DNA from 3 places in the Kitasatospora sp. NPDC018058 genome. Region 2 is predicted to be linked to each of the others. Evidence: riboswitches for the same ligand, from Rfam matches in the RefSeq annotation. Region 2 holds a riboswitch; each other region holds the start of a gene.

Region 1 (6,431 bases), on a different contig from region 2:
ACAACACCTGGACCCACGTCGCCCGGCTGCGCGACCACTACCCGGGCGAGGTCACCCCGTACGTCCTCGACGACAGCAACAGCCCCCAGCTCGCGCAGATGGCCGTCGACTTCGAATTCGTCTACGGCACCCGCGACAAGCTCGGCTGGTTCAAGAAGGCCGGGAACCTGCAGTTCGGCTTCCGCAATTCCGACAGCGACTACATCCTCATCCTGGACGCCGACTTCGCGCCCCGGCCGGACCTGCTGAACGAGATGCTCCCCTACATGGAGGCCAACCCCCGCCTCGGCATCGTCCAGTCCCCGCAGTTCTTCCGCATCCTCGACTCGCAGAACTGGATCGAGCGCGGCGCGGGCGCCGTCCAGGAGCTGTTCTACCGGACCGTCCAGGTCTCCCGGCAGCGCAACGACGGTGCCATCTGCGTGGGCAGCTGCGCGATCTACCGGCGGGCCGCCCTGGAGGAGAACGGCGGCACCACGCTGATCGGCCACTCCGAGGACGTGCACACCGGATTCGACCTGCGCCGCCTCGGCTGGGACCTGCAGTACATACCCGTCGCCCTGGCCACCGGCGTCTGCCCGGACAACGTCGGCGGCTTCTTCAACCAGCAGTACCGCTGGTGCACCGGCTCCATGAGCCTGCTCGGCAGCCGGAAGTTCTGGCAGACCAAGCTGCGGCCGGTCACCCGCGCCTGCTACCTGTCCGGGTTCTTCTACTACATCCACACGGCGCTGTTCACCATCGTCTCGCCGCTCGTCCCGATCATCCTGCTACTCGCCCGGCCCGACCTGGTCCGCTGGCAGAACACCGCGCTGGTGCTGCCCGGTCTGATCTACGCGACGGTCATCTTCCCGCTCTGGCACCGCAACCCCTACCGGCTGGAGGCCTGGGCCGCCCGCATGATGTACGGCTGGGCGCACGTCTTCGCCATCTGGGACATCGTGCGCCGCAACCGGATGGCCTGGCAGCCGACCGGCTCCAGCGGCGCCAAGAAGAACAAGACCCGCCGGTTCTGGCTCGGCGTGATCGTCTGGGGCGGCGGGACCGCCCTGCTCTGGGTGGGGACGAGCATCTGGCGGATGCTCACCATGGGCCCGCTGAACTTCGCCCTCGTCCTGGCCTCCGGTCTCTTCTACGCCACCATCGTCGGCCGGGTCCTCGTCCAGCCGCGCCCCACGGAAGCAGTGTGATCACCATGTCCGCCCATCCCCGACGGGCCGGCCTGCCCCGTCGTCGGCTGGCGCTCCCGCTGCTGACCGCCGCCCTGCTGCTCGCCACCGGCTGCGGCCCCGCGGACCCGGGCTTCGCGCTGCAGGAGGACCTCGCCCAGCCCGCGTCGACCGCCACCGCCGGCGGTCCCGGCGCGCCCGCCCCGAGCACCTCCGCCAAGCCCAAGGCCCTGCCCACCGGCGTCCCGTACGACATCACCCCGCTGCTCAAGCCGAGCCGCAAGTACCTCGGCGCCGCCCTGACCGGCGTGCCCGCCTCGATGGACGCGCTGCCCGGCTACACCTCCGCGATCGGCAAGCAGCCCGACATCCTGGAGTACTACGCCCACTGGAAGGGCGGCTTCGACACCGCCGGCGTGCGCCGGATCTACGAGGCCGGGGCGCTGCCCTTCATGGCCTGGGAGCCGTACGACCACTCGCTCGCCTCGATCGCGGCCGGCGACACCGACGACTACGTGCGCGGCGTGGCCAAGGCGGTGGCCAAGCTCAACCTGCCCATCGCCATCAGCATCGCGCACGAGATGAACGGCGACTGGTACCCGTGGGGCCGCAAGACCGCCAGCTCCCAGGACTTCGTCGCGGCATGGCGCCACGTCCACGACATCTTCGACCAGGCCGGCGCGACCAACGTGATCTGGGTCTGGAGCCCCAACATCACCGTGCCCGCGCCCAACACCCGCCTCGCGCCGTACTACCCCGGCGACAACTACGTCGACTGGGCCGGCATGACCGGCTACTTCACCAACGACGGCCCCAAGACCTTCGAGACCCTGTACGGCCCGACCATGGCCGAGATCCGCACCTTCTGCAAGAAGCCCTTCTTCATCAGCGAGACCGCCGCCGAGCAGGGCAGGCACCAGCGCGCGTTCGTCGACCAACTGTTCTCCGGGATGGAGGCGCACGACGACATCGTCGGCTTCATCTGGTTCAACATGATCAAGCGAGCGGACTGGCGGGTCGAGACCGTTCCGGACACCCTCTCCGCCGTCAAGCAGCGCGTGTCCGCCCCCCGCTACGGCTTCGACATCCGGAACCCATGATGAGTACAGAGCCCGAGTTCAACGTCTTCTCCCCCCGCCCGAAGGCCCCCACCCCGAAGACCCCTGCCGCGAGGATCCCCGCCCCGCAGGCCCCCGCCGCCGAGGCGCCGGAGGCGGACGTGCCCGCACCCCGCCGGGCCCGGGCGGCGGCCACCGCCGTGCCCGTGGCCGTGGCCGTGGACAACCCCGATGCCGTCGAGCTGGCCCCGTACACCATCCCGCAGGTCCCCGCGATCGGCTGGGACCCGGCCTCCAGCCCCCGGCGCCGCTGGATCGCCCGCGGCCTGCTCGGCGCCGTCCTGGGCGTCCAGGCCGCACTCTCCCTGCGCCTGCTCGCCGCCGCGCATCCCGACGAGGCCGCCGCCATGGTCGCCGGCCGCCAGCAGCTCGCCCACCTCCTGCACGGCACCCCGGTCACCACCGACCTGCTCGACCGCGTCCCCGGCTCGCCCTGGCTGTACCCGCCGCTGGCCGGCGCCGCCGCGAACGCCGGCGGCATCTGGGGCACCCGGCTGCTCAGCCTAGGCTTCGCGCTGCTCACGACGGTGCTGCTGTACTCGCTGACCCGACGGCTCTTCAACGAACGGGTCGCCATCTGCGGCATAGCCGCCTACGCCGTGCTGCAGTCCACCGTCGTGGTCGGCTTCTACGGCGCCCCCGAGTCCCTCGCCGTCCTGCTGGTCGCCCTCGCGGCCTGGACCACGGTGTTCACCGCCCGGCGCTCCCCGGCCCTGGTCCTGCTGGCCGCCCCGGCCGCCGCACTGGCCTGTGCCGTCGCCTACTCGGCGGCCTTCGCCGTCCCCGCCCTGGTCCTGCTGGCCCTGGCCTGCGCCTGGCCCCACCGCCGGCCCGGCCCGGCCGCCCTGCGCGCCCTGCTGCTGGCCGTCGGCACCACCCTCCTGCTGCTGCCCTACGGCCTGCTGGGGAAGGTCGTCCACTGGTCCCCCTCGCACGGCAACGCCCCCGGCTCGACCGGCTCCATCCTGCTCGGCACCGTCCAGTGGGGCGGCCTGTTCACCCTCCTCGCGGTGGCCGGCGCGGTCGCGTACGCCCACCGCGAGCAGATGACCGAACACGAGCCGCCCGAGAACGACGGCGCCGCCACCACCCGCGCCCAGCGCGCCCTGCTCGGCACCGTGCTGACCGCCACCGCGCTGCTGATCCCGGCCGTCCACCTGTGGACCGGCACCTCCGGGGCGCTGTTCCGCCACCTCGGCTACGGCATGCTGCTCGCCACCCCGCTCGCGGGCGTCGGCCTCACCCGGCTGGTCGGTGCCCACTTCCGCCACCCCCAGCTGGGCATCCTGGCCTGGGTCGCGCTGCTGGCCCTCGGCATGGAACAGTCCGCCCTGCGCTACCAGAACGGGCCCGACTCCGGCCGCCTGCTGGCCGTCCTGCGGGCGCACGCCGTCCCCCAGGGCCACTACCTCACCGAGGTCGACGGCCTCGCCGAGTACTACCTGGGCAGCGTCAGCAAACCCGCGCAGTGGGTCTCGGCGCGGGCCGGGACGGACTACCGCGACGGCGCCGGAGTGCAGCACCACGGCGAGGACGGCAGCACGGCCGCGATCCGGGACGGCTGGTTCACCATGGTCGTCCTCGACAGCACCGCCCCGGAGGCCACCGACCGGGCCCTGAGCGCCGCCCTGACCGCCAGCGGGCAGTACAAGCTGATCGCCCAGTTCACCTCCCCGACCGGTGATTCGAGTACCTACAAGGTGTACCTGAAGCACTGACAGCCCGCCGGAACCGCCGGCGTCCGCGACACAACAGGCACAACATATGGTGCCGCCTCAGTCCCTCGGCACTACATGTATGCTCACTCCTGCTGTCGATGCAGGGGAACCCGGTGGGAGTCCGGGACTGCCCCGCAGCGGTGTGCGGACGGCTCCAGCAGCCGTGCCCGTGAGTCCGAGTACCTGCCGAACAGCGTGCGCCACGGCCCTCCCGCAGAGGCCGCGCCAGCACGAGCAGTACCCCTCCGGGCCTCGCGGGCGGGCCGGGGAGTCACCGTCGCGCGACGCGTTCTGCGTTCGCGCCGTGCTCCCCTGCCCAGATCGGCCCGGCGCCACCCGATCACCGCCGCCGATCGCCGCCAGGAGAGAGCGCCTTGACCACCGCTGCCTCAGCCACCCTGCCCGCCCAGGGCTCCGGTACCGCCTTCACCGACCCGACGGTCTCCGACCCCGGAGGCGCGCTGCTGCGGCTGCTCACCGACCGCAGCGCCGACCTCACCGAGGTCGACCCCGGCCATGTCGCCGCCGCCGCGCTGCGCGGCCGCCACGCCGGTTCGGACTTCGCCGAGCTGCGCGGGCTGGCCGTGGACGCCGCCGCGTCGATGATCGCCGAGGACCCCCAGTACTCGAAGCTGGCGGCCCGCCTGCTCGCCCTGGAGATCGTCGACGAGGCGAACAGCCAGGGCTCGGTCTCCTTCTCCGCCTCGATCGCCGTCGGCCACGCCGAGGGCCTGATCGGCGACACCACCGCGGCCTTCGTCGCCAAGCACGCCGCCGCCCTGGACGCGCTGATCGACGCCACCGGCGACGACCGCTTCGAGTACTTCGGCCTGCGCACCGTCCAGTCCCGCTACCTGCTGCGCCACCCGATCACCCGCAAGGTGATCGAGACCCCGCAGCACTTCCTGCTCCGCGTCGCCTGCGGCCTGGCGGTCGGCGACTCCGAGCAGTCGGTGCGCGAAGTGGCCGAGCTGTACGGCCTGATGAGCCGCCTGGAGTACCTGACCTCCTCGCCCACGCTCTTCAACTCCGGCACCCGGCACCCGCAGATGTCGAGCTGCTACCTGCTCGACTCCCCGCTGGACAACCTGGACTCGATCTACAACCGCTACGCGCAGATCGCCCGCCTGTCCAAGCACGCCGGCGGCATCGGCCTGTCCTACTCGCGCATCCGCTCGCGCGGCAGCCTGATCCGCGGCACCAACGGCAAGTCCAACGGCATCGTCCCGTTCCTGCGCACCCTCGACTCCTCGGTCGCCGCGGTCAACCAGGGCGGCCGCCGCAAGGGCGCGGCCTGCGTCTACCTGGAGACCTGGCACGCCGACATCGAGGAGTTCCTGGAGCTGCGCGACAACACCGGTGAGGAGGCGCGCCGCACCCACAACCTCAACCTGGCGCACTGGATCCCGGACGAGTTCATGCGCCGGGTCAACGCCAACCAGGACTGGTCGCTGTTCTCCCCCGCCGACGTCCCCGAGCTGGTCGACCTGTGGGGCGCCGAGTTCGACGAGGCCTACCGCAAGGCCGAGCTGGCCGGCAAGGCCGTGCGCACCATCCCGGCGCAGACCCTGTACGCCCGCATGATGCGCACCCTGGCGCAGACCGGCAACGGCTGGATGACCTTCAAGGACGCCTCCAACCGGGCCGCCAACCAGACCGCGCTGCCGGGCCGCACGGTGCACTCCTCCAACCTGTGCACCGAGATCCTGGAGGTCACGGACGACTCCGAGACCGCCGTCTGCAACCTGGGGTCGGTCAACCTCGGCGCGCACGTGGCCGACGGGGCCTCGGTCGAGGACCTGCTCGGCGCGATGGACTGGGAGCGGCTGGATGCCACCGTGCGCACCGCCGTCACCTTCCTCGACCGCGTGGTGGACATCAACTTCTACCCGACCACCGAGGCCGGCACCTCCAACTCCCGCTGGCGCCCGGTGGGCCTGGGCGTGATGGGCCTGCAGGACGTCTTCTTCAAGCTGCGGATCGACTTCGACTCGGCGGAGGCGAAGCAGCTCTCGACGCTGATCGCCGAGCGCATCATGCTCACCGCCTACGAGCGCTCCGCCGACCTGGCCGAGCAGCTCGGCCGCCACGAGGCGTACGGCGAGACCCGCGCCGCGCGTGGTGAGCTGCACATCGACCACTTCCCGTCGGCCGCCCCGCAGTGGGCCGACCGCTGGACCGCGCTGCGCGCCCGGATCGCCGAGACCGGCCTGCGCAACTCGCTGCTGCTGGCCATCGCCCCGACCGCGACCATCGCGTCCATCGCCGGCGTGTACGAGTGCATCGAGCCGCAGGTGTCCAACCTGTTCAAGCGCGAGACGCTGAGCGGTGAGTTCCTGCAGGTCAACCCCTACCTGGTGCGCGAGCTCAAGGAGCTCGGCGTCTGGGACCAGCAGACCCGCGACGCCCTGCGCGACGCCAACGGC
Region 2 (6,431 bases):
GAAGGCCACATCATCCACCGCCTCGCCGTAGAGAACCGGAAGGCCTTCGGCGACCGCCCGGTCCAGGTCTCCAGCCCGCAGGGCCGGTTCGCCGACGAGGCCAAGGTGATCGACGGGCAGCTGCTCACCGGCGCCGAGGCCACCGGCAAGCACCTCTTCCTCGGCTTCGAGGAGGGTGCCTGGGTGCACATCCACCTGGGCCTCTACGGCGGCATCACCTTCGGCACCGGCCCCGCACCCGACCCGGTCGGCCTGATCCGGCTGCGGCTGGCCAACGACGACGGCTACGCCGACCTGCGCGGCCCCAACACCTGCAAGCTGATCACCGGCGCCGAGAAGGCCGCCGTCGCCGCCCGGCTCGGCCCCGACCCGCTGCGCGCCGATGCCGACCCGGAGGCCGCCTGGCGCCGGATATCCGGCAGCCGGACGACCGTCGCCGCGCTGCTGATGGACCAGAAGGTGCTGGCGGGCGTCGGCAACGTCTACCGCGCCGAGGTGTTGTTCCGGCACAACATCAACCCGCACCGGGCCGGCCGCGACCTCACCCGCCGCGAGTGGGACGCGATCTGGGCCGACCTGGTCGCCCTGATGCACGAGGGCGTCGCCGCCGGCCGGATCGACACCGTCCGCCCCGAGCACACCCCCGAGGCGATGGGCCGCCCGCCCCGGGTGGACGACCACGGCGGCGAGGTCTACGTCTACCGCCGCGCCGCGATGCCCTGTCTGGTCTGCGGCACGAACGTCCGGACCGAGGAGCACGCCGCCCGCAACCTGTTCTGGTGCCCGACCTGCCAGACGGCCTGACCAGCTGATCCGCCCGTCGGCCGGGTGCGGGGGAGCCGACGGATGGATCGGCGCGAAGTGCCGTTCATCGTGTCAGGCACCACGGTGGGCGGCCAGGTGGTGCAGGCCGACAGCATCGGAGGGCGCTGCACCTCCACCAGCCCGAGCCGGTGCCGAGATCTCGTCAGGTCGGGCCGCCGCGCCGTCCCGCCGTCACCCGCGAGCCGGAACTCGCCTCGCTGACCGGGGCGTTGGGCCGGGGCGTTGGGCCGGGTCAAGGAGGGCGGCCTCGGCGGCACATCGTGCTCAACCGGGCGGCTCCCGGTGCCGCTTCACGCGGGACGGGCGGCCCCGAGTGTCGGTCAGCCCGCGGCGGCGGTGGGCTCGTGGTGCTCGGCGGCGGCGCACTCGTCGAGGAGGGGGCGCATGCTGTCGTCCACGAGCCGGTAGCGCACCACGCGTCCGTCCTTCTCCCCGGTGACCACGCCCGCTGTACGGAGCAGCCGCAGGGCCTGGGAGACGGCGGGGTCGCGCATGCCGGTGGCAACCGCCAGGTCGGTGACGGCGAGCGGCCCGGCCCGGTGCAGGGCGAGCAGCAGGGCGAGCCGTCCGGGGTCGGAGAGCAGGGAGAACCGCTCGGCCCAGGACCGGACGTGCGCGGTGTCGCCGATGGCGGCGATGGCCTCGCAGACCCGGTGCCCGTCGATGGTGCGGTGGCCCGCGCGGTCGGCCGGTACGAGATGCATGCGCACATTCTTGCAGGCAGGGGCCTGTGATCCTGAACACCTGCACAGGTGCGCAACCTTGCGAGGGTGGCGTCGGGCCCCTACGGTGTTCCCCGCCGTGGTGCTCGGGAAGACCGGTGACGGACCCTCAGGGGTCCCAGTCCGGAGCGGCCCTCGCCACTGTGATCGGGGGAGAGTTGTCCGAACCCACATGCCACTGGGCGCCTCGTGCGCCTGGGAAGGCGGGTCCGGAAGCCCCGTAAGCCAGGAGACCGGCCACGGCATCTCACGAAGTCTTTCCACGAGGTGCTGGAGCGTGATCCGAAGATGACCCTGCCCGAAACCGCCACTCCTGCTGAGGCGGCCCCCTCCGTCCTGCCCACCTTCAGGTGGAAGCGCGAGGACACCATCCGTACGGCCGGGCTGATGGGGGTGATCCTGGCCATGCACGTGGTGGCCTTCGGGACGCTCATCTTCCTGGTCGCGCCCCACAACTACGCGGTCGGTACCCAGGTCTTCGGGGTGGGCCTGGGTATCACCGCGTACACCCTCGGCATGCGGCACGCCTTCGACGCCGACCACATCGCGGTGATCGACAACACCACCCGCAAGCTGATGGCGGACGGCAAGCGGCCGGTCTCGGTCGGCTTCTGGTTCGCCCTCGGGCACTCCTCGATGGTGGTCATCATGGCCGCCCTGGTGGCGGGCGGCGCCCAGCTGGCGAACACGCTGATGGACGACGAGTCGACCACCCACAAGTGGCTCGGGATGGTCGGCACCACCACCTCCGGCGTCTTCCTCTACCTGATCGGCGCGCTCAACCTGGCGGCGCTGATCGGCATCATCAAGGTGTTCCGGGCGATGCGGGCCGGGCAGTACGACGAGGCGGAGCTGGAGCAGCACCTCAACTCGCGCGGCTTCATGGCCCGGGTGCTGAACCGGGCGACCCGCTCGATCACCCGGCCCGGGCAGATGTTCCCGGTGGGCATGGTGCTGGGCCTCGGCTTCGACACCGCGACCGAGGTCACCCTGATGGTGATGGCCGGCTCGGGTGCGGCGGCCGGGCTGCCCTGGTACGCGATCGTCTGCCTGCCGCTGCTCTTCGCGGCCGGGATGAGCCTCTTCGACACCCTGGACGGGACGTTCATGAACTTCGCGTACCAGTGGGCCTTCTCCAACCCGGTGCGCAAGGTGTACTACAACCTGACCATCACCGGGCTGTCGATCGCGGTGGCCTTCATCATCGGCACCATCGAGCTGGTCGGCGTGCTGCACGAGAAGCTCGACCTGACCGACCCGGTCACCGGGTTCATCGCGGACATCTCACTGGACAACGTCGGGTACGCGATCGCCGGGCTGTTCGTGGTGGTGTGGGCGATCGCGATCGCGTACTGGAAGCTGGCCGGCGTCGAGAAGCGCTGGACGCCCGCGGAGTAGCCCGTCGGTCACGCTGCCGCGAGTAGCAGCGTGCCCGCGACGGCGAGCCCGGCGCCGACCACCTGGACCGGGCGCAGCCGCTCCTTCAGGACCCCGCGCGCCAGCAGCGCGGTGACCACGGGGTAGAGCGAGGCGAGCACGGCGGCCACCGCCGCCGAGCCGCCGTGCGAGGCCGCCGCGTACGTGGCGTTGCCGGCGACGTCGGCCAGCCCGATGCCGGTGAGCAGGGGCAGCCGGGAGCGCAGTTCCGGCAGCAGTACGGTCTCCTTCGACGCCTCGTACGCGCACGTCTACCGCAACGCGGGGGAGCGGGTGCTGCGGCTGACCATGGTGGTGTCGGTCCCGCCGCCGCGCTGAGGCGGCTTGTCGCAGGCCGAAACGGCGCCTCCCCGGGGTGGGGGGCACCGTTTCGGCCTGCCGTCAGTGCCGGTTGCCGTAGCGGCGGTGGAGCGGAGCTTGATCGCGGGGCGCAGTTCACTAGGGGCCACGGGGTGGACGACGCTCCGGATCACGAACGGCCGTGAGGAGACCGGCACGCCTGACAACGGCATGTTCTCCACGTTCGCCGGGCCGGTACGAGTGAACGGGGTGGGGACGTGCGTCTGGGAGACCGTGACCGCGAGTGACCCGAACGGCGGCCTCTACATCTCGTACTCGACCCCGTCCCACTCCTGCTGATCCCCGTTCCCGGTCCGTCTGCCACGGGCTCGCCGGGTCTCGGGGGGAAGCGCCCGTGCCCCCTCGGCGGCGCTCGGCGGGCGGTTTGGGGTGGGGGTTCGTAGGCTCGACGCATGGTGGATACGTACGCGGGTCGGCGGGAGCGGGTGAGGGAGCACTGCAGTGCGGCCGGGGCCGATGCGGCGATGGTCACCCGGGCGGCGAACGTGCGGTATCTGACGGGCTGCGCGCCCTGTGGGGCGACCTTGCTGCTGACCCGGGAGCGGGCGCTGCTCGCGTTGCCGGACGACCTGCCGCCGGACGACTCGGGGGAGCACCTGATCGTCGCGGACGTCACCCAGGTGCCGGTGTCGGCCGGGGCGGACACCGCGCTGGCCGCCGCGGCCGCCGCCGCGCGGCTGGGGGTGCGGGACCTGGCGGTGGAGGAGCACGACCTGTCCGTCACCCGGCACCGGGCGGTGGGGGGCGTGGCGGAGGGCGCCCGGCTGGCGGACCTCGGCCAGGTGGTGGAGCGGCTGCGGGTGGTCAAGGACGAGCACGAGATCGCCGACCTGCGGATCGCCGCCGAGATCGCCGACCAGGCGCTCGGCGAGCTGCTGGAGTCGATCCTGGTCGGCCGTACCGAGCGGCACCTCGCGATGGAGCTTGAGCGCCGGATGATCGACCACGGGGCCGACCGGGCCGCCTTCCCGGTCTCGGTCGGCACCGGCAACCACTCCGGCCGGCCCGCCCACCAGCCCACCGACCGCCGGGTGGAGGAGGGCGACTTCCTCACCGTGGTGATGGGCGCCCAGTACCGCGGCTACGGCATCTCGACCGCCCGGACCTTCGTGATCGGCGCCGCCCCCGAGCCCTGGCAGGTCGAGCTGCACCGGCTGGTGTTCCGCGCCCAGCGGGCCGGCCGGGAGGCGCTCGGGCCGGGTGTGGAGCAGTGCGTACCCGACCGGGCCGCCCGGCAGGTCCTGGAGGCGGCGGGCCACGCCGAGGCCTCGCCGCACCCGGTGGGTCACGGCATCGGGTTGGAGATCCGGGAGGCGCCGCGCCTCGGTCCGTCGGACATGGGTAAACTGGACAGCCGCGTGCCGGTCACCGTCGGCCCAGGGGTGCACCTCCCGGGCAAGGGCGGGGTCCGGATCGAGGACACGCTCGTCGTGCGCCCCCTCGAGGAGGGCGGGCCCGAGCTGCTCACCATCACCACCAAGGAGCTCCTCGCCCTGTGACGGCGGCCCCCGAAGGCCGTCGGCGGCAGGACGCGAACCCTTGGTTCCTTGACAGCTATATCCAGGAGTAAGTGCGCCCGTGGCTTCCACGAACGATCTCAAGAACGGCATGGTCCTCAAGCTGGAGGGCGGCAAGCTCTGGTCCGTCGTCGAGTTCCAGCATGTCAAGCCCGGCAAGGGCCCGGCCTTCGTGCGTACCAAGCTCAAGGAGGTCCTGACCGGCAAGGTCGTCGACAAGACCTTCAACGCCGGCACCAAGGTCGAGACGGCCAACGTGGACAAGCGCGGCATGCAGTTCTCGTACAAGGACGGCGAGAACTTCGTGTTCATGGACATGGACACCTACGACCAGCTGACCGTCGAGCCGGCCGTCGTCGGCGACGCCGCCAAGTACCTGCTGGAGGGCTTCGAGGCCCTGGTCGCCACCAACGAGGGCGCGGTCCTGTACATCGAGCTCCCGGCCGCGGTCGAGCTGGTCATCGCCGAGACCGAGCCGGGCGTCCAGGGCGACCGCTCCACCGGTGGCACCAAGCCGGCCACCCTGGAGACCGGCGCCGAGATCCAGGTGCCGCTCTTCATCACCACCGGTGAGAAGGTCAAGGTCGACACCCGCGACGGCAGCTACCTCGGCCGGGTGAAGTAAGTCCGTGTCGGCCGCACGTAGCAAGGCCCGTACCCGGGCCTTCCAGATCCTCTTCGAGGCCGACCACCGCGGGGTCGACCCGCAGCAGGTCCTCGCCGACTGGGTGGCCCGCGCCCGCGAGCCGAAGCCCGACGAGGGCACCCCGCAGGTGGGCGAGTACACCATGGAGCTCATCGAGGGGTACGTCCAGCACGCTCGTCGCATCGACGAGCTCATCGAGCAGTACGCGGTGGGCTGGACCCTCGACCGGATGCCGATCGTGGACCGCAACGTCCTGCGGCTCGGCGCGTACGAGCTGATCTGGGAGGACGGCGTCCCGGACGCGGTCGTCCTGGACGAGGCCGTCGAGATCGCCAAGGAGTTCTCCACGGACGACTCCCCGGCCTTCGTGAACGGTCTGCTCGCCCGCTTCCTGGAGCTGAAGCCGAGCATCCGCCGGTAACCGGTGATGCCCCGCAGACGGCCGACGGACCCGAGATCTCGGGTCCGGCGGCCGTTTCGCGTTTCGGTCGGCAGGCGTAATGTGGAGCCCTACTCGCCAGTAACTTGAAGGGCAGGCCACCTCCATGACCACCGCGATCCGCAGCGAGTTCGACCAGGGCATCGCCCTGACCAGACATCCCGAGGAGTCCGGCCGCTACGACGCCGAGCTCGGTGCCGGCTGGCAGATCGGTGGCGGGGTCAACGGCGGCCTGCTGCTCGCCGTGGCCGGACACGCGCTGTCGCTGGAGCACGGCGAGCACCCGGACCCGGTGTCGATCAGCGGTTACTACCTGTCCGCCTCCACGCCCGGTCCGGCCACCGTCCGCACCGAGGTGCTGCGCACCGGTCGCGGCCTGTCCACCGGCACCGCCTCGCTCAGCCAGGACGGCGTCGAGCGGCTGCGGGTGGTGGCCAGCCACGGCGACCTCGCCGCCGCCGAGGGCGAGGTGCGCACCAGCGCCA
Region 3 (6,431 bases), on a different contig from region 2:
GTGCTCCCAGGCGTGCAGGCGCCAGCCGGGGCCGGCCCCGCCGTCCCTGGCCTCCACCAAGCCGACCAGCAGCGCCTGCCCCCATGCCTTGGCGGCGGCGCCGACCGTCATGGCCAGCGCCCGGCCCGCCGCACGGGCGTCCTCCGGGAGCAGCTCGCCACGCTTGTCGACCTCGTCCAGTTCACCGGCCCAGCGGGCGATCCGGACGGCGTCCACCAGCATCCGGCGGGCCAGCGGCGCGAGCTCGGCCGGCGCGGGGAAGCCCTCCGGCATGGGAACCCGGCCCCGTCCGGGCGCCGGCGCGGGCCCTCGTCGCCGGGGTACACCGGCCCCGCCCGGCCTGCCACCGGAGGGCCGGTGGGCCGTACCGGGGAGACGGGTCACCGTCGCACCGGTACCGATCGTCGGCGGGAGCGGGGCATCACGGTCGCGCGGGTTCCGAGACGTCACGTCGAGCAGTCTTCCCCTTGCACCGGCCTTCTGTCACATCCGGTTGTCCGTACGACCGGGCGACCGGGGACGGCACCTCCGCAAGATCGGGCAACAGAGGCAAACCGCCTGGCCGGAAACGTGTGGCGGGGTCATGCCAGGGCCGCGGCGGGTCGTCGCCGTGCTCGCTCGCCCGGTCACGCTGCGTGTCGGGATGGGGGTGGGTGGGGCCGCAGTGGGTGGGAATCCGGCCAGGCGGCATGTGTCGGCCGGGTAGGGGTTCGGCACCGGAAGTCGGCGGGGCCGACTTCCGGTGCGCGGGCGGGAACGGCGGGCGGGCGTGAACCGGACAGCGAATCGAACAGGGTCCGCGTGGGCGGCTGCGGACTGCGGGGAGGACCCGCAACCGCCCCGGACCGACGGTGTGGCCCGGGGCGGGGCGACGGCGTGGGGGGTGACGGGGCGGGGGTGCCGCGTGAGGAGTCGGGTGGGTCGACTTCTCACGTTCAGGGCCGATGTCGGCCCGGAGGTGAGCCCCGGCCGGGTCAGAGGAGGGGGGTGAGCCAGCGACGGAGGAGTTCGGTGTAGTGGTCGGGGGCGGAGTTCCACAGAGCGGCGTGGTCGGCTCCCGGGAAGGTCTGGAGGTTGACCACGTCGGGGCGGGCGGCGGCAAGGCGCTGGACGGTGCTGAAGGGCGCGATCCGGTCGCTGGGGCTGTGCAGCACCAGGGTGGGGGCGTACAGGTCCGCGCCCTCGGCGAGGCGGGAGAAGTCGGCCAGGTCGACCCCGGTGCGGCCCTCGGCGGCGAGGGCGCCCAGTTCGGCGGCGACACCGGTGAAGCCGGCCCGGGCGGCGTCGCGGCGGGCGGAGGCGGGCAGGTCGAGGACGGGTGAGTCGAGGATCAGCCCGCTGACGGCGTGGGCCCAGGCCGAGCGGGCCGCCGTGTGCAGGACGGTGGTGGCGCCCAGCGACCAGCCGTAGAGGACCACCCGGCCCGCGCCGTGGTCGAGCGCCAGCCGTACCGCCGACTCGACGTCGCGCCACTCGGTCGCGCCGAAGTGGCTGAGCCCGTCCGGGGAGGCGGGGGCGCCCTCGTCGCCGCGGTAGGTGACGGCCAGGACGGGCAGGCCGAGGCGGTCGAGCACCGGGAGGACCGGCAGGGTCTGCTGACGGTCGGCCTCGGTGCCGTGGACCAGGATCACCCAGGTGCCGCGTTTGCCGTCGAGGTGCCAGGCGGGGAGGGGGCCCAGCTCGCCGTCGGCGCTGGTGTCGGTGAAGGCGAGGCCGAGCGCCTCGGCGGGGTCGCCGAGCAGGACGCGGGGGGTGAAGCGGACCTCGGTACCGGGCGTGAGGGTGCCCCGGTCGGCGCGGACCAGCCGCCGGGTGACGCCCTGCTCGTCGCTGTGCAGGATCTCCTCGACCACAGCGTGCCCGCCGCCCTCCCACTCCACGGCCCAGCGGCCGCGCCGCAGGCTCTCCGGGCGGCGGGTGAAGGTGACCCGGCCGGCGGCGAGGGTCTGCACCAGGATGAGCCCGGCCCCCTCCTCCACGGGCGCCCCCGCCCCCGCCCCCGCCCCCGGACGGACTATCTGCTCGGAGGCCCGGCGGCCGATCGCCACGACGACCCCGGCCCCGACAGCGGCGGCCGCCACAACGGCTGCGGTTCCCCAACGCATATCGTTCCCCGCTCTGCTTCACGGACCGGACGGTGTTCGTACACCAGTTCACCGGAGTCGCGTGCCCCCGGCCACCGGGCTGGGCCGTCCGGGGCGTACGGGAGCAGCGGGGAAGGGGCATCGTCAGACCGGGACGGCCGTCCGCTGGGCGGCGAGGAGGTGCCAGAACCGGGGGGTGAGGGGCGCGGCAGGGGTGCGGGGGCCGCTGGGAGTGCCCCAGTGGGTGGGGACGTGGTGCTCCTGCTGGAGGACGGGCAGGACGGCGGCCAGGTCGGGTTCGGGGACGGGGACGAGGCGGGCGAGGGCACGGAGGTGGGGTTGCCAGCGGCCGGCGACGCACTGGCGCAGGAGCCGGTCGAGGGCCTCGGCGCGGCCGGTGGCCTCGACGAGCTCGGTCAGCCGCAGGCCCAGGACCTGGGCGAGGGCGTGGGTCTGGTCCGGGCCGCCGTCCCAGTGGCCGGTCAGTTCGGCCTCCTGGTACGTGGGCAGGAGCATGCCGATGCGCTCGGCGACGACCTCCTGGCCGAGCTCCCGGGCGATGCGGTGGTCCCGCAGACGCGTCGGGCGGGCGCCCAGCAGGTCGGCGGCGGGGCACCAGAGGGCGCGGGCGAGGGCGATGAACTCGGCCTCTCCGGGACGCAGGTCGCCGTTCTCCCAGGCGAGGACGTGGCCGGGCAGCAGCCGTACACCGTGGGCGGCCATGCCCTCGGCGACCTGTTCCGGGGTCAGGCCGAGGCCGACCCGGTGGGCGCGGGCGGCCTCGGGTGAGAACGGCACCGGGGGCGGGGCGGCGACGGGGGTCTTTCTGCGGCGCATGGCACCGAACGGTAGGTGCGGCCCTCGGCGCGCCCCCAGCCGCCGAACACACGAAGCGGAGCTGACGTGGCCTCCACCGCGCTGGGCGATCGCACAGCGCGGCACCCGGTACACCGTGTGACCAACCCCTCCGCGACCTCGGTTGACGCGCGGATCGGCCGCGTGATGGGATCCTCGGGCCAAACGGAGGCATGGAGAGGAAGCCGGTGCGAGTCCGGCGCGGTCCCGCCACTGTCACCGGGGAGCACGCTCGGAAGTCCCTCCTTGCCCGCCAACGTACAGGAGGGGCCCATCACGGCGGGCTGTCAGAAGCCGCTGGAAGGCCCGGGGGTGCGTCCGACCCGGAAGCCAGGAGACTCTCGCCCCCGGTACGTCGATCCAGGGCGCGGACCCTGAGTGAGGACACGCACGCGATGCAGGCTGCCCCGCCCCGTCCGACTCCGAGCTGCCCGCCGCCGTGCGCCCGCTGACCCGCGCCGCCGCCTTCGCGCTGGGCGCCGTCGCGGGCTACGCCGCCGACGCCCGCTTCGCCGACCCCCGCCGCGGCCACCCGGTCGCCCTCTTCGGCACCGCCGCGACCCGCCTGGAGCGCCGCCTGTGGCGCGACGGCCGTGCGGCCGGGACGGCGTACACGGCGCTGTGCGTGGGCGCGGTCGCGGCCGGCGCGCTGGCCCTGGACCGCACGGTGGGCCGCCGTCCGCTGGGCCGGGCGGCACTGGCCGCGGCGGCGACCTGGACGGTGCTCGGCGGCACCTCGCTGACCCGGGAGGCGCGCACCATCGGCCGCTCGCTCGCCGCAGGCGATCTGACGGCCGCCCGGGAGCGGCTGCCGCACCTGTGCGGGCGGGACCCGAGCGCGCTGGACGGGCAGCAGATCGCCCGCGCGGTGGTCGAGTCGGTGGCCGAGAACACCGCGGACGCCGTGGTGAACGCGCTGGCCTGGGGCGCCCTGGCGGGCACGCCGGGGCTGCTGGCCTTCCGCGCGGTGAACACCCTGGACGCCATGGTGGGCCACCGTTCGCCCCGCTACGCCCGCTTCGGCTGGGCCTCGGCCCGGCTGGACGACGTCGCCGGCTGGCCGGGCGCCCGGCTGACCGCGCTGCTGACGGTGGCCGCCGCACCCGAACCCCGTACCGCCTGGCGGGTCTGGCGCCGGGACGGCTCCGCGCACCCGAGCCCGAACGCGGGCCAGGCCGAGTCGGCCTTCGCCGGCGCGGTCGGCGTACGCCTGGGCGGGACGCTGCACTACGGCGAGCGGGTGGAGCACCGGCCGGTGCTGGGCGAGGAGTTGCGGCCGGTGACGGTGGACGACATCGAGCGGGCCTGCACGCTGTCCCGGCGGGTGGGCGCGCTGGCGCTGGGTACGACGGTCGCGGGCCACGTCCTGCTGCGGCTTCTGATGAGAAGGGGAACGGCATGAGGAACGCGCTGCTGGTCGCCGGGACGACCTCGGACGCGGGCAAGAGCGTGGTGACGGCCGGGATCTGCCGCTGGCTGGCCCGCCAGGGCGTGCACGTCGCGCCGTTCAAGGCGCAGAACATGTCGCTCAACTCCTTCGTCACCACCGACGGCGCCGAGATCGGCCGCGCCCAGGCGATGCAGGCGCAGGCCGCCCGGGTGGAGCCGGAGGCGGCGATGAACCCGGTGCTGCTCAAGCCAGGCGCGGACGGCCGCAGCCAGGTGGTGCTGCTCGGCAAGCCGGTGGCCGAGGTCGGCGCGCTGGACTACCGCGAGCGCAAGCCCGTCCTGCTGGAACGCGCCCTGGAGTGCCTGGCGGACCTGCGCCGCCGCTTCGACGTGGTGGTCTGCGAGGGCGCCGGCTCGCCCGCCGAGATCAACCTGCGCGACCGCGACATCGCCAACATGGGCCTGGCCACCGCCGCCGGGCTGCCCGTCGTGGTGGTCGGCGACATCGACCGCGGCGGGGTGTTCGCGGCGATGTACGGGACGCTGGCGCTGCTGTCGGCCGAGGACCAGCGGCACGTGGCCGGCTGGTTCGTCAACAAGTTCCGCGGCGACGCGCGGCTGCTGGCGCCCGGGCTGGAGATGCTGCGCGGGCTGACCGGCCGTCCGGTGCTGGGCACACTGCCGATGCTGCCGGGACTGTGGCTGGACGCCGAGGACTCGCTCGACCTGTCGACGGTGGTGGACCGGGTGGACGGCCGCGGACCGCTCGGGGCGGACGTGCTGCGGGTGGCCGTGGTGCGCTTCCCCCGGCTGTCCAACTTCACCGACCTGGACGCGCTGGCGCAGGAGCCGGGCGTGCTGGTCCGCTGGGCGACCCGGCCCGAGGAGCTGGCCGACGCCGACCTGGTGGTGCTGCCCGGCACCCGGGCCACCGTGGCGGACCTCGCCTGGCTGCGCGAACGCGGCCTGGAGCCGGCGCTGAAGGCGCGGGCGGCGGCCGGGCTGCCGATCCTCGGGGTCTGCGGCGGGTACCAGATGCTGGCGCGCTCGATCGACGACGAGGTGGAGTCCAGGGCGGGCGTCGTCGACGGGCTCGGGCTGCTGCCGACCCGGGTGCGCTTCGGCGTCGAGAAGGTGCTCGCCCGGCCGGTCGGCGAGGCGTACGGGCAGCGGGTCGTGGGCTACGAGATCCACCACGGGGTGATCGCGGTCGAGGGCGGGGACGGGTTCATCTCCGATGGCACCGGGCGGAGCCTGGACGGCTGCCGGGTCGGCTCGGTCTGGGGCACCACCTGGCACGGCGCGTTGGAGAACGACGGCTTCCGCCGCGAACTCCTGCGCGAGGTCGCCGAGTTGGCGGGCCGGGCGTTCGTTCCGGCGCCGGACACCTGCTTCGCCGACGCGCGCGAGGCCCGGCTGGACCGGCTGGGCGACCTGATCGAGGAGCACGCGGACACCGACGCGCTGTGGAAGCTGATCGAGGGCGGGGTGCCGGCGGCCGGATCGCTGCCGTTCCTGGCGCCCGGAGCACCTGGGAGTGACGCATGACCGACGTCCGCTATCCGTTCACCGCGATCGTCGGCATGGCCGACCTTCGACTCGGGCTGCTGCTGAACGCGGTCTCCCCGGCCGTGGGCGGCGTGCTTGTGCGCGGCGAGAAGGGCACCGCGAAGTCGACCATGGTGCGCGCGCTGGCCGGGCTGCTGCCCTCCATCGCCACCGTGGACGGCTGCCGCTTCGCCTGCGACCCGGCCGCGCCGGACCCGCAGTGCCCGGACGGGCCGCACACCGATCCGTCCGGCTCGCAACACCCCTCCCAGCTGGTCGAGTTGCCGGTCGGCGTGGCCGAGGACCGGATCGTCGGCTCGCTCGACCTGGAGCGGGCGCTCGCCGAGGGCGTCAAGGCGTACGAGCCCGGACTGCTCGCCAAGGCGCACCGCGGGGTGCTCTACATCGACGAGGTGAACCTGCTCCAGGACCACGTGGTGGACCTGCTGCTGGACGCCGCCGCGATGGGCCGCTCGTACGTGGAGCGCGAGGGCGTGTCGGTGCGGCACGCGGCGCGCTTCCTGCTGGTCGGCACCATGAACCCGGAGGAGGGCG

Evidence for each region. Region 2 has a riboswitch for cobalamin ahead of ACH4E7_RS15510 (HoxN/HupN/NixA family nickel/cobalt transporter). Riboswitches for the same ligand answer to the same signal wherever they lie in the genome.
Region 1: another riboswitch for cobalamin. It lies ahead of ACH4E7_RS01550 (ribonucleoside-diphosphate reductase subunit alpha); the one in region 2 lies ahead of ACH4E7_RS15510 (HoxN/HupN/NixA family nickel/cobalt transporter).
Region 3: another riboswitch for cobalamin. It lies ahead of ACH4E7_RS14130 (cobalamin biosynthesis protein); the one in region 2 lies ahead of ACH4E7_RS15510 (HoxN/HupN/NixA family nickel/cobalt transporter).

Annotation. Positions count from the first base shown of each region.
Region 1 covers NZ_JBIRFA010000001.1:341,502-347,932, reverse strand. The annotation lists gene ACH4E7_RS01565 (glycosyltransferase family 2 protein) at 1-1,190, shown strand, start outside; gene ACH4E7_RS01560 (glycoside hydrolase family 26 protein) at 1,196-2,269, shown strand; gene ACH4E7_RS01555 (glycosyltransferase family 39 protein) at 2,266-4,005, shown strand; cobalamin riboswitch at 4,055-4,211, shown strand; gene ACH4E7_RS01550 (ribonucleoside-diphosphate reductase subunit alpha) at 4,404-6,431, shown strand, end outside.
Region 2 covers NZ_JBIRFA010000009.1:211,708-218,138, forward strand. The annotation lists gene ACH4E7_RS15500 (Fpg/Nei family DNA glycosylase) at 1-804, shown strand, start outside; gene ACH4E7_RS15505 (metalloregulator ArsR/SmtB family transcription factor) at 1,146-1,529, opposite strand; cobalamin riboswitch at 1,611-1,804, shown strand; gene ACH4E7_RS15510 (HoxN/HupN/NixA family nickel/cobalt transporter) at 1,836-2,945, shown strand; partial or broken gene ACH4E7_RS15515 (EamA family transporter) at 2,954-3,190, opposite strand; gene ACH4E7_RS15520 (hypothetical protein) at 3,165-3,302, shown strand; gene ACH4E7_RS15525 (hypothetical protein) at 3,495-3,623, shown strand; gene ACH4E7_RS15530 (aminopeptidase P family protein) at 3,737-4,843, shown strand; gene efp (elongation factor P) at 4,923-5,486, shown strand; gene nusB (transcription antitermination factor NusB) at 5,491-5,928, shown strand; gene ACH4E7_RS15545 (thioesterase family protein) at 6,053-6,431, shown strand, end outside.
Region 3 covers NZ_JBIRFA010000008.1:233,349-239,779, reverse strand. The annotation lists gene ACH4E7_RS14145 (hypothetical protein) at 1-273, opposite strand, end outside; gene ACH4E7_RS14140 (alpha/beta hydrolase family protein) at 975-2,081, opposite strand; gene ACH4E7_RS14135 (helix-turn-helix domain-containing protein) at 2,229-2,921, opposite strand; cobalamin riboswitch at 3,117-3,280, shown strand; gene ACH4E7_RS14130 (cobalamin biosynthesis protein) at 3,379-4,341, shown strand; gene ACH4E7_RS14125 (cobyric acid synthase) at 4,338-5,876, shown strand; gene ACH4E7_RS14120 (putative cobaltochelatase) at 5,873-6,431, shown strand, end outside.